3 regions of the Microbacterium sp. GXS0129 genome follow, and region 1 is predicted to be linked to each of the others. Evidence: predicted binding sites of a transcription regulator. Region 1 holds the regulator's gene; each other region holds the start of a gene.
What was found. Region 1 encodes HrcA, which represses chaperone genes, less so after heat shock. Its sites were predicted from a motif close to TTNGCACTCGNNNNNNNCGAGTGCNAA; they were not measured.
Positions count from the first base shown of each region.

Region 2: a site for HrcA is predicted at 2,405-2,431, ahead of groL (chaperonin GroEL). Genes of this name have one in related genera too.
Region 3: a site for HrcA is predicted at 1,641-1,667, ahead of groES (co-chaperone GroES). Genes of this name have one in related genera too.

Region 1 is NZ_JBIZVZ010000002.1:560,289-564,255, forward strand. It holds gene dnaJ (molecular chaperone DnaJ) at 1-754, opposite strand, end outside; gene hrcA (heat-inducible transcriptional repressor HrcA) at 789-1,817, opposite strand; gene ACIQJ5_RS09120 (carboxylesterase/lipase family protein) at 1,945-3,363, shown strand; gene ACIQJ5_RS09125 (ankyrin repeat domain-containing protein) at 3,377-3,784, opposite strand; gene hemW (radical SAM family heme chaperone HemW) at 3,941-3,967, opposite strand, start outside.
Region 2 is NZ_JBIZVZ010000003.1:178,802-182,768, reverse strand. It holds gene msrB (peptide-methionine (R)-S-oxide reductase MsrB) at 1-347, opposite strand, end outside; gene ACIQJ5_RS11110 (DUF2332 domain-containing protein) at 432-1,403, shown strand; gene ACIQJ5_RS11105 (DUF3263 domain-containing protein) at 1,434-1,703, shown strand; gene ACIQJ5_RS11100 (LytR C-terminal domain-containing protein) at 1,760-2,320, shown strand; gene groL (chaperonin GroEL) at 2,469-3,967, shown strand, end outside.
Region 3 is NZ_JBIZVZ010000001.1:629,767-633,733, forward strand. It holds gene ACIQJ5_RS02780 (hypothetical protein) at 1-387, shown strand, start outside; gene ACIQJ5_RS02785 (SAM-dependent methyltransferase) at 397-1,584, opposite strand; gene groES (co-chaperone GroES) at 1,748-2,044, shown strand; gene rarD (EamA family transporter RarD) at 2,164-3,171, shown strand; gene rarD (EamA family transporter RarD) at 3,168-3,967, shown strand, end outside.

The sequences.
Region 1 (3,967 bases):
CCGCGTCGGGCGCGACGGTCACCTCGATGTAGAGGTCGCCGTTGGGACCGCCCGCAGGGCCGACCTCCCCGGAGCCGGGGAGCTGGAGGCGCAGGCCGGTCTCGACGCCCGCCGGGATGTCCAGGCCTACCGTCCGGCGCGAGCGGACCCGTCCCTGTCCGGCGCACGTGGCGCAGGGGCTCGGGATCGTCGTGCCGTAACCCTGGCACACGTTGCACGGCTGGGTGGTCAGAACGTTGCCGAGCAGGCTACGCACCTGGCGCTGCACGTGTCCGGTGCCGTGACAGATGTCACAAGTCTGCGGGGAGGTGCCGGGCGCGCAGCACGAACCCTCACAGGTCTCACAGAGCACCGCCGTGTCCACCTCGATATCGCGGTGCACGCCGAAGATGACGTCGCCGAGCTCCAGCGTCACCCGCACCAGCGCATCCTGGCCGCGCTCCCGCCGGGAACGCGGGCGTCCGCCGCGTCCGCCGCCGCCGGCCGCCGCGCCGAAGAAGGTCTCGAAGATGTCGCCGAACCCGCCGAATCCGCCGCCGCCGAACGCGTCGTCGCCGCCCATGTCGTAACGCCGACGCTGCTCCGGATCGCTCAGCACGTCGTAGGCGTGGGTGACCTCTTTGAACTTGTCCTCGGCGTCCGCCGACGGATTCACATCGGGGTGGAGTTCGCGCGCCAGACGCCGGTACGCCTTCTTGATCTCCTCCGGGCTCGCCTCTCGTGAGACGCCCAGGACTTCGTAGTGGTCGGCCACAGTCACCTTTCTCGGGGACGGTCCCCTGTGCGCCTCAGCGGCGCGCTTCGTCGTCGTCCAGCAGTCGCGTGAGGTAGCGGGCTACGGCCCGCACCGCCGCGAGGTTGCTGGAATAGTCCATGCGGGTGGGGCCCATGAGCCCCACCCGCGCGCTCGATCCGGAGGCGTCGTAGTCGCTGGCGACCACAGCCGCCTCCGCAAGTCCGAAGGGCGCGTTCTCGCGTCCGATGCTGGCCGAGAGGCCGTTCTCCCCTGCGGTCATCTCCCCCATCAGGCGCAGGAGCGTCACCTGTTCCTCGATGGCCTCCAGCAGGGGGTGGATGCTGCCGCGGAAGTCCTGCTCACGCCGAGCCAGGGTCGCTGCTCCCGCCATCACCAGACGATCCTGGCGGAACTCCTCCAGCTCCTCCGCGACGAGTGCGGCGACGTCATGATAGACGGAGCGCTGCTCCGTGACCGACGGCGCCTCGGCGGACAGCCGCTCCGCGGCACGACCGACCGAGTGCCCCGTGATGAGGGTGTTCAGGCGGGCGCGCAGCACGGCGGTGTCGGCTTCGTCGATGTCCTCGCTGATGCCGCCGACACGCTGCGAGACCCGGCCGGTGTCGGTCACGACGATCACGAGCACGCGACGCTCCGCAATGCGCACGATCTCGACGTGCGTGACGGTGGCGCGCGCGAACGAGGGGTACTGCACCAGCGCCACCTGACCGGTGAGCTGTGTGAGCAGACGCACCGTCCGTCCGAGGAGGTCGTCGAGATCGGCGGGGTCGGTGAGGAACGAGGTGATGGCCGTGCGCTGTGCCGCGGTGAGGGGTCGCAACTCCGCGAGGTGGTCGACGAACATCCGATAGCCCTTGTCCGTGGGCACACGACCCGACGAGGTGTGCGGAGCCGCGATGAGCTCCTCCTCCTCCAGCAGGGCCATGTCATTGCGGATCGTGGCGGCGGAGACGCCGAAATGATGCCGGTCGACGATCGACTTGCTGCCGACGGGCTCATTGGTGTCGACGTAGTCCTCGACGATGGCCCGAAGGACGCGCAGGCCGCGCTCAGTGACCATGTCGCCTCCTCTGCTGCTGGCACTCGAATGCTCTGAGTGCCAATTCTACCGACTTCGCCTGGATGCGCGCTCCGACTCGGCGGATCGCGGCGGACGAGCGCAGCGCGTGTGCAACTAGCATGGCGGAATGAGCGACGACGATGTCACCCGAGTCATCAGCGCCGGAGCAGTTCGCGGTGCCCGTACCGGCGATGTGGAGAGGTATCTGGGCATCAGCTATGCGGAGGCGCCCTTCGGCGCGAACCGGTTCCGCGCTCCCCGGCCCGTATCCGCCTGGGAGGGCGTGCGTGACGCCACGGCGTTCGGCGCCACTGCCCCCCAGGCGCCGTACCAGGGAGCGACCGCGGAACTGCTGGGCTCGATCGCGATCGCCGGGGAGGACGTCCTCACCGCCAATGTGTGGCGCCCGGCGGATGCCGACGGGGCACCCGTGATCCTCTGGATCCACGGCGGCGCCCTGGAGCGCGGGACGGCGGCCCTGTCCGTCTACGACGGCACGGCCTTCGCCCGCGACGGGATCGTGTTCGTCTCGATCAACTATCGCCTGGGCTCCGAAGGATTCTCGGTGTTCGACGATGACAGTGCGCTGAACCTCGGCGTCGCCGACGCCGCCGCGGCGCTGCGGTGGGTGCACGAGGAGATCGCCGCCTTCGGAGGAGATCCCGCACGCATCACCCTGATGGGCGAGTCGGCTGGGGGTGCAATCGTCGCCGCGCTCCTGTCGATGCCGGACACCCGGCGCCTCGCAGCCGGCGCGATCATTCAGTCCGGACCGCTGTCCGCGCAGAAGCCGAAGAAGGCGGGTCGTGTCACGCGCGCGCTGGCGAAGCGCCTCGGCGTCGCGGCCACCAGCGCCGCCTTCGCGGAGCTCGCACCCGACAAGATCGTTGCGGCGCGAGTGGAGCAGGCGGCGGGGTCATCACCGATCGGGGGTGCACCGGCCTTCGCGCTCGCCCTGTCCGAGGATCTGCCTGACGAGCCGGAGACGGCCATCGTCGATGCCGACATCCCGGTGCTCATCGGCACGAACACCGACGAGTATCGTCTCTGGTTCCCACCCGCGGCGCTGGAGAGCATCACGGCGGGCAAGCTCCTACTGGCACGACTCGCCCTGCGGATTCCCGGTGCCGCTGTGGCCGCCTGCCGGCGCGTGTGGCCACGCGCCTCGGTTGGCGAGGTGTTCGGTCAGATCGCGACGGAGTACCTGCTGCGCGCGCCCATGCTGCGTGTCGCGGCGGCTCGCACCGCTCCCACATACGTGTACGAGTTCGCCTGGCAGAGTCCGGTGCGAGATCTCCGGGCCGCGCATGCGCTGGAGCTGGGGTTCGTCTTCGACACCCTGGACGACGACGAGGCGAAGCGCATGTCGGGCACGGACGCACCGCAGTCGCTGGCCGACGAGATGCACGCCGCGTGGGTGGCGTTCGCGCGCACCGGCGCCCCCGGGTGGCCTGCGTACGGCGCCGATCGGCTCACGCGGGTGTTCGACACCGCATCACGGACGGAACCGGTGCGCCGCGCGGCCGTCGTGGACGCGATGCGCTGACGCAGTACCCGCGTCAGGAGCGTGCGGCGTGCTCCGCGAGGATCGCGGACATCTCGGCCTGGCCGAACTGCTCGGCGATCTGAGCCGCCGTGCGGAATCCGACGTCCGGGTTCGCTCCGGCATCCAGCAGCACCCGGAGGATCTCGGCATCGCCACGAAAAACCGCGCAGGACACCGCCGTCTGTCCCATGGTGTTCTCGATGTCCAGTGCCGCACCGCGCTTCACGAGTTCGCGCACCACGTCGACCTGTCGCGCGTACGCGGACACGATGAGAAGCGTGTCCGAGCGGGCGTTGCGGGTGTCGATCGGCACACCGGCGTCGATCATCTCGCCGAGGGGACCCACACGGCCCTCCCGGGCGAGGTCGAACGTGCCGTCGATCACTTCAGCGCTGAGGCTCGCTCCGGGGTTCTCATCCATCCGCCCATTCTCTCAGGCGCCGTCGGCTGTGCGCGTCCCGAGTCCATGACTGGGCCGCCAAACCATGACCAATACCGCCGAACCGTCATGAATCCGGCGCCCAGTCATGGACTCGGCGCATCACGGGCGGCGCGCGAGAAGGGCTGGATCTATCGGCTACTCGGTCAGCGCCCGAACCACCGC
Region 2 (3,967 bases), on a different contig from region 1:
GGGAAGACGTGTCCGAGGTGCGAGCCGCAGGATGCGCACCGCACCTCCGTGCGTACCATTCCCAGCGACGTGTCCTCGATCAGCTCCACGGCTTCGGGCCGAACCGACTCGTAGAAGCTCGGCCAGCCGCAGCCGGAGTCGAACTTGGTCCCGCTCTGGAACAGCTCCGCGCCACAGGCTCCACAGGTGTAGAGACCCGCGCGGTGCTCATCCAGCAGCTCGCCCGTCCAGGCGCGCTCCGTCGCGGCTTCGCGGAGCACCGCGAAGCGAGCCGGATCCAGCTGCTCGCGCCACTCCTGCTGGGACTTGTTCACGGTGTACGACGCGTTGTTCTCGCTGTGCGACATGTGTCCTCCTGGTTTCTCTCCATTCAACACCGCCGGCCGGCTGCCTGTTCCGCGTGGACCTGTGTGCTGGGAGAGAATGAGCGGGTGACCGTCTCGAACGTGCAGGAGCGCTATGCCAGGTTCGCGCGGGAAGAAGCACCCGGGCGCAGCGAGGTGTACGAACGGTGGGCTCGTGCCGTAGCGCAGGATTCGGCCTCGGCCGCGGTGATCGCCACGCTGCCGGAGCAACGTCGCCAGCCCCCGCTCGTGTTCGCCCTCGCGCGCGTGCTGGGAGCGGGCGAGAGCACTCACGAGCTCACCGAGGTGCTGCGGACGCAGGGCGCGCGGCTGCGAGAGCTCGCAATGCGCCGATCGGTGCAGACCAACGAACCGCTGCGCTGCGCGGCGCTGCTGCCCGCGCTCTCGCGGATCACAGAGCCGATCGCGCTCCTGGAGCTGGGCGCGGCCGCCGGACTCTGCCTCTACCCGGATCGATACGCCTACCGATTCGCCGCGTCGGAGGGAGCGATCACGGTGGGGGAGGCGTCGAGCGCCGTCGTTCTGGAGAGCCACTGGCGCTCGGATGGCCCGGTTCCCGCCGTCCTCCCCGCCATCGGCTGGCGCGCCGGGGTCGATCGGGACCCGCTGGATGCCCGCAACACGGATGATCGGGACTGGCTCACCGCGCTGGTGTGGCCGGGAGAGGCCGGGCGAGCGGAACGGATCGAGGCGGCGCTCGACGTCGTCGCCGCCGATCCACCCGCGCTGTGGCCGGGTGATCTGGCGACGGACGGGGCGGCGGTGATCGCGGCCCTCCTCGCTGAGGTGCCGGGGGAGCTGACGCCGGTGATCTCCACGCCCGGGATTCTGCCCTTCCTTCCCCGCGCCGCGCGTGCCGAGCTGATCGGCGCGATCCGATCGAGCGGTGCGCGGTGGATCACGATGGACGCCCCGGGGCTGCACGACGGATGGACCGCGCCCGTTCCCGATCTCGCCGAAGGCTTTGCTCTGGCCCTCGACGGTGAGGTGATCGCGGCCGTCGACCCAGTCGGCCGCTGGGTACGCATGCTGGACTGAGTGTCGGTGGCCCGCCGTAGCGTTGCCGTCATGAACGCCACCATCCTCACCTCACGAGACATCGCCATCCTCGATTTCGAGTCGCGCTTCCCGATGCACTCGGCGCGCAAGGAGGAGGAGATCGTCACGGTTCTCGACCTGTCGGCCGTGCGCTACTACCAGATCCTGGGCCGGCTTCTGGATTCCCCGGCCGCGCTGGCACATGATCCGCTTCTCGTGCGGCGGTTGCGCCGCCTTCGTGATGCGGATCGTGCGCGCCGCACGCCGCAGCGCGCGCCGGTCCGCGCGGCGATCGCCTGATGCCGGTCCGGCGCTTCCTGCACGTGGCTCTCGGACACTCCCGGTAGCATCGTCGGGTGCCCACCAACACTCAGCCGCGCGACCGCTTCGACGACGTGCCTCGCGAACGTCACCGGGTGGGCGCGCATCGCGCCGAGAACCCCCGGATGCGTGCCGGGCTGATCGTCCTCTGGGCGGCCGTCGCCGCGGTGGTCCTGTTCGCCGTGGGTGTCTTCCTGTCGCTGCTGTGGACGGATCGCATCTCCTTCGGCCCCGAGCCCTCCACGCCGGCCGCCGTCGAATCCACGGCTCCCGTCGGCGCTGTGGACACCAGTTACACGGTGTGGATCCTCAACGCCGGTCCGGACCCGGCGCAGACCGACCGTGCGAAGTCGCTCGCGGTCGGTGTCGGCTATGCCGAGGACGCCGTGGCGACCTCGGAAGCGGACCAGCAGGACTTCGCGACGTCCACCGTCTACTTCAGCGACGCGGCCGACGAGGGGCCGGCGCGAGCACTGGCGTCCGCGCTCGGTATCGCTCAGGTCGCGCAGAGCGACGCGTACAAGCCGATCGACGACTCGGCGGGCCGTCAGCTGACCGTGGTGCTGGGCGTGGACTTCGGCGCCGACGCCGGCTGACCCCGTCGAGCCGGCCCGGGGGAGGTCTCTGGGAAGGCGGTGTGCGTCGCTTGCACTCTCCTAGGTCGAGTGCCAGAATGAGGATTAGCACTCATCCTCATCGAGTGCTAACGAAGATTCGCCTACGTCCGGGAGGGACGACACACACATGGCAAAGATGATCGCTTTCGACGAGGAGGCCCGTCGTGGCCTCGAGCGCGGCCTGAACATCCTGGCCGACGCCGTCAAGGTGACGCTCGGCCCGCGCGGTCGCAACGTCGTGCTCGAGAAGAAGTGGGGCGCCCCCACGATCACCAACGATGGTGTCTCCATCGCCAAGGAGATCGAGCTGGATGACCCGTACGAGAAGATCGGTGCGGAGCTCGTCAAGGAGGTCGCCAAGAAGACCGACGACGTCGCCGGTGACGGTACCACCACCGCCACGGTTCTGGCTCAGGCGCTCGTCCGCGAGGGTCTGCGCAACGTCGCGGCCGGCGCCGACCCCATCTCGCTCAAGAAGGGCATCGAGAAGGCTGTCGCTGCCATCATCGAGCAGCTGCACGCCAACGCGAAGCCGATCGAGTCCAAGGAGCAGATCGCTGCGACCGCGTCGATCTCCGCTGCTGACACCGCCATCGGCGAGCTGATCGCCGAGGCGATCGACAAGGTCGGCAAGGAGGGCGTTGTCACCGTCGAGGAGTCCAACACCTTCGGCACCGAGCTCGAGCTCACCGAGGGCATGCGCTTCGACAAGGGCTACCTGAACCCGTACTTCGTCACGGACCCGGAGCGCCAGGAGGCTGTCTTCGAGGACCCGTACATCCTCATCGCCAACCAGAAGATCGGCAACATCAAGGACCTGCTGCCGATCGTCGACAAGGTGATCCAGGACGGCAAGGAACTGGTCATCATCGCCGAGGACGTCGAGGGCGAGGCTCTCGCGACGCTCGTGCTGAACAAGATCCGCGGCATCTTCAAGTCGGTCGCCGTCAAGGCTCCGGGCTTCGGCGACCGTCGCAAGGCTCAGCTGCAGGACATCGCCATCCTCACCGGTGGACAGGTCATCACCGAGGAGGTCGGTCTCAAGCTCGAGAACGCCACCCTCGACCTGCTCGGCCGCGCTCGCAAGGTCATCGTCACCAAGGACGAGACCACCATCGTCGAGGGCGCCGGTGACTCGGCTCAGATCGAGGGTCGCGTCACGCAGATCCGTCGCGAGATCGAGAACACCGACTCCGACTACGACCGCGAGAAGCTGCAGGAGCGCCTGGCGAAGCTCGCCGGCGGTGTTGCTGTCATCAAGGCCGGCGCTGCCACCGAGGTGGAGCTCAAGGAGCGCAAGCACCGCATCGAGGACGCCGTCCGCAACGCGAAGGCCGCTGTCGAAGAGGGTGTCGTCCCCGGTGGTGGTGTCGCGCTGATCCAGGCCGGCAAGACCGCTTTCGAGGGGCTGTCGCTCGAGGGCGACGAGGCAACGGGTGCGAACATCGTGCGCGTCGCCATCGAGGCTCCGCTGAAGCAGATCGCCGTCAACGCGGGCCTCGAGGCCGGCGTCGTGGCGCACAAGGTCGCCGAGCTCCCCTCGGGCTCGGGCCTGAACGCTGCCACGGGTGAGTACGGTGACCTGTTCGCACAGGGAATCATCGACCCGACCAAGGTCACCCGTTC
Region 3 (3,967 bases), on a different contig from region 1:
CCGGAGCACACCGGCTGGACCGCCGAGATCTCGGTGATCCGTCAGATCCCCGACCCTGCAGACGACCCCGAACTGCGCGGCGCGCCTCCGGTGGCAGACGAATCCGCAGCACGTCCGGAGGTGGTGTGGGCGCCCGCCGCGCTCGTGCGCAAGGGCATCGGGGGCAGCGCGCTCTCGTTCTCCATCTCCGCGCTCATCGGCTCGTGCGTGGTCGGCTGGCTCTTCCCCCTCGGCATCTTCGCGCTGGTCCTCGGCATCGTGGCCGTCCGGCGCCCGGCGGAGAGCACCGCGCTCGGGCGCTGGGCCATCGGCCTCAGCATCCTCTCGCTCATCTACAGCGCGGGCTGGATCTGGTGGGTCGGTCGCCAGGTGGGCTGGTGGTTCTGAGGCGACCTGTCAGACGCGATCCGCGAGGATCGCGACGCGCGTATCGCCCCGCCGAGTGAGGAACAGGGTCGCCGACTCACTGCCGGTGAGCTTGAGCTTGCGTCGCAGCGCGGCGGGGTCGACGTCCACGCCGCGCTTCTTGATCTCCAGGGTGCCGATGTCGCGTGCCTTCAGCGCGCGAGCGAGCTGCTTGGGGTCGGTCGGGAGCTCCTCACGTACCCGGAACGACTGTACGAACGGGCTGGTGAGCGCCGCGTCCCCGGTGACGTAGGCGATTGCCGGGGAGAGCATTCCGGCATCCAGCGACCGGGCGACCTCCCCGATCAGCCGCGCCCGGATCACGGCGCCGTCGGGCTCATGGAGGAAGGCGCCCAGGGGGCGCACCGGCTCGTCCTCGGTGTCGGCCGATGCGCTCAGTTCGTGGGACTCGTCGCCGCGCATGACCAGGGCGGAGCGACCGATTCCCGGACGCGCGAGTGCGCCGAACCACAGCGCGAGCTCCACCACCGATCCGCCGTCGCTCACCCACTGAGCTTCCGCCCCGTCCGGGATCTCGGCGCGATCGTGCGCGGGGCCGAGCTTGACCCCCAGCGGCATGCGTTCGGCCAGCTCATACACCCAGGGCAGAGACGGGGTGTACTCGTGGGCACCCACTCGCGTCGTCTCGGAGTGACCGGCGGTGCGGCGCGCCGGATCGAGCCATGCGGCCTCGACGTCGCCGAGGTCGGTCTCCTCAGCACGCGCATGCTGCACGCGGACGTCGTCCCCGAAGATCGCGAGATTGTACGCGGCGATCGCGGCTGTGACCTCGTCGGCGTCCACGGCGAGCACCCGAAGGTCTGCGCCGGCGAAGGCGAGGGAATCGCCGCCGATACCGCAGCCGAGGTCTGCCACACTGGTCAGTCCGGCCGCGCGGAACCGCCCGGCATGGCGTGCGGCGACGGGCATGCGCGTAGCCTGCTCCAGGCCGGCGCGGGTGAACAGCATGCGCTCGGCGAACGGTCCGAACTTCGCCGCCGCGCGCGTGCGCAGCCGGGCCTGGGTGACGACGGCGGAGACGAGTTCCGGTCCGTGGCCTGCGGCGCGCAGGCGCGAGACGGCGCGCAGGGCGTCGTCGCTCGTGACGATCCCACCCGTCGCATCGAGGAGGGCGAGGCCCTCCGGCGTCAGCAGGGCCCTCAGCTCGCTCATCTCCACTCCGACAGCCTACGGGCCGCCCTCCGCGCGGCGCAGTCTGACCGGTTGCTGAAGGATTGGCACTCGCATTGCGTGAGTGCCAGCCACCGTCCTACACTGGCATTAGCACTCGACTAGTGCGGGTGCTAACGAGTCTTGAATCGCAAGAAGGAAGAGGTAAACCGTGTCGGTTTCCATCAAGCCGCTCGAGGACCGCATCGTCATCAAGCAGGTCGAGGCTGAGCAGACCACTGCCAGTGGACTGGTCATCCCCGACACCGCCAAGGAAAAGCCCCAGGAGGGCGAGGTCGTGGCCGTGGGCCCCGGTCGCATCGACGACAACGGCAACCGCGTTCCGCTCGACGTCGCCGTCGGTGACCGCGTGCTCTACAGCAAGTACGGCGGCACCGAGGTGAAGTTCGGTGCCGAGGAGTTCCTCGTGCTCTCCGCTCGCGATGTTCTGGCGGTCGTCGTTCGCTGATCCTCGGCTGACGCTTTCGTCCGGAGGCCCGTGTGCACCGCACACGGGCCTTCGTCATGTCTCTGCACCCCGGGGGACGGGCAGGCGTGCGCGGCGGGGAGCCATAGACTGCTGAAGTGATGACGGACCGCGCCCCTGCGGAGGAGCGCGGGAAGGGGATCCTCTACGCATCGGGAAGTTACGTGCTGTGGGGGATCGTTCCCCTGTTCTTCCTGCTGCTGATCCCGCTGCGAGCCGATGAGATCGTTGGCTGGCGTGTGGTGTTCTCGCTGGTGTTCTGCGCCATCCTCGTCGCCGTCACGCGCGGGTGGTCGAACATCTCGGCTGTGATCCGCCAGCCACGGGTGCTGCTGCTGTGCGGGCTGGCCGCGGGCATCATCTATCTGAACTGGTATCTGTTCACCCTGGCCGCCACCACCGGCAACGTGCTGGAATCCAGCCTCGGTTACTTCATCACGCCGATCATCTCCGTGGTGCTGGGCATCGTCTTCTTCCACGAACGGCTGCGCGCACTGCAGTGGGCGGCGTTCGGCCTGTCACTGCTCGCCGTCGTCGTGCTGTCGGTCATCTACGGCACGGTGCCGTGGATGGCACTCCTCATGGCCGTCACGTTCGGACTGTACGGATTCGTCAAGAAGAAGATCGGCGCGCGGGTGGACGCCATCAGCGGGCTGACCCTGGAGACACTGTGGACGCTGCCGATCGCGGTGATCCAGCTCGTGGTGATCGCCGTCACCCGCGGGCTGGAGTGGGGCAGCCACGGAGCGCTCAACACCGCGATGGTCCCGCTGTCGGGTGTGGTGACTGCGCTCCCGCTGCTGCTCTTCGCCGCGGGGACCCGACGTGTTCCGCTCATCTACATCGGCATCCTGCAGTTCATCGAACCGATCATCCAGTTCGTCGCCGGCGCCGTGATCCTCGGCGAGCCGATGCCGCCCGCGCGTCTGCTCGGCTTCGGAATCGTCTGGGGAGCCGTGGCGTTGCTGGTGGTGGACAGTCTGATCACCCTCGCCGCCCGCCGCCGCGAACGAAGACTCGCGCGCGGCATCCCCACGACCGCCACCGGACCGATGCAGCGCATCGAGACGGCACCCACCCCCGTCATCGACTCCCGGAGGAAGCAGTGAAGAGCGCACCCGCGCAGCGCCGCACCAGCGACGAAACCGTCGGATTCCTGAGCACTCTCTCCGCGTATCTGCTCTGGGGAGTCCTCCCGGTCTACTTCCTCATCCTGGTACCGACGGGTGCCTGGGAGACGGTCGCCTGGCGGATCGTGTTCTCGGTGGTGTTCTGCCTCGTGGCGCTGGCGGTGACCCGCGGCTGGTCGCGTGTGATCGCCGTCTTCCGTGACCCGAAACTCGCCGCGCTCACGGCCCTGGGCGGCGGGCTCGTCTACATCAACTGGCAGCTCTTCGTGCTGGCGGCCCAGGGCGGGCAGGTGGTCGAGAGCAGCCTCGGATACTTCATCAACCCGATCGTGTCGGTCCTGCTCGGCGTGCTCGTGCTGCACGAGCGCCTGCGTCCGCTGCAGTGGACCGCCATCGGGGTGGCCGCCCTCGCAGTCATCGCCATCGTGATCGGCTACGGCGAGATGCCGTGGATCTCCCTCGGCCTCGCCTTCTCGTTCGGTTTCTACGGTCTCGTGAAGAACCGCATCGGACCGCGCGTCGACGCGGTCAGCGGCCTCACCCTGGAGACCGTGTGGCTGCTGCCGGTGGCCATCGTCCAGCTCGTGGTCGTCGCCGTCACCTCCGGCATCACCATCGGCGTCGGCGGCATCGGGCACGTGGCCCTCATCGCGGGCCTCGGCATCACCACGGCCGTGCCGCTGCTGCTGTTCGCGATCGGGACGCGCCGAATTCCACTGACCATGGTCGGCATCCTGCAGTTCGCTGCTCCGATCCTGCAGTTCCTCGTGGGCGT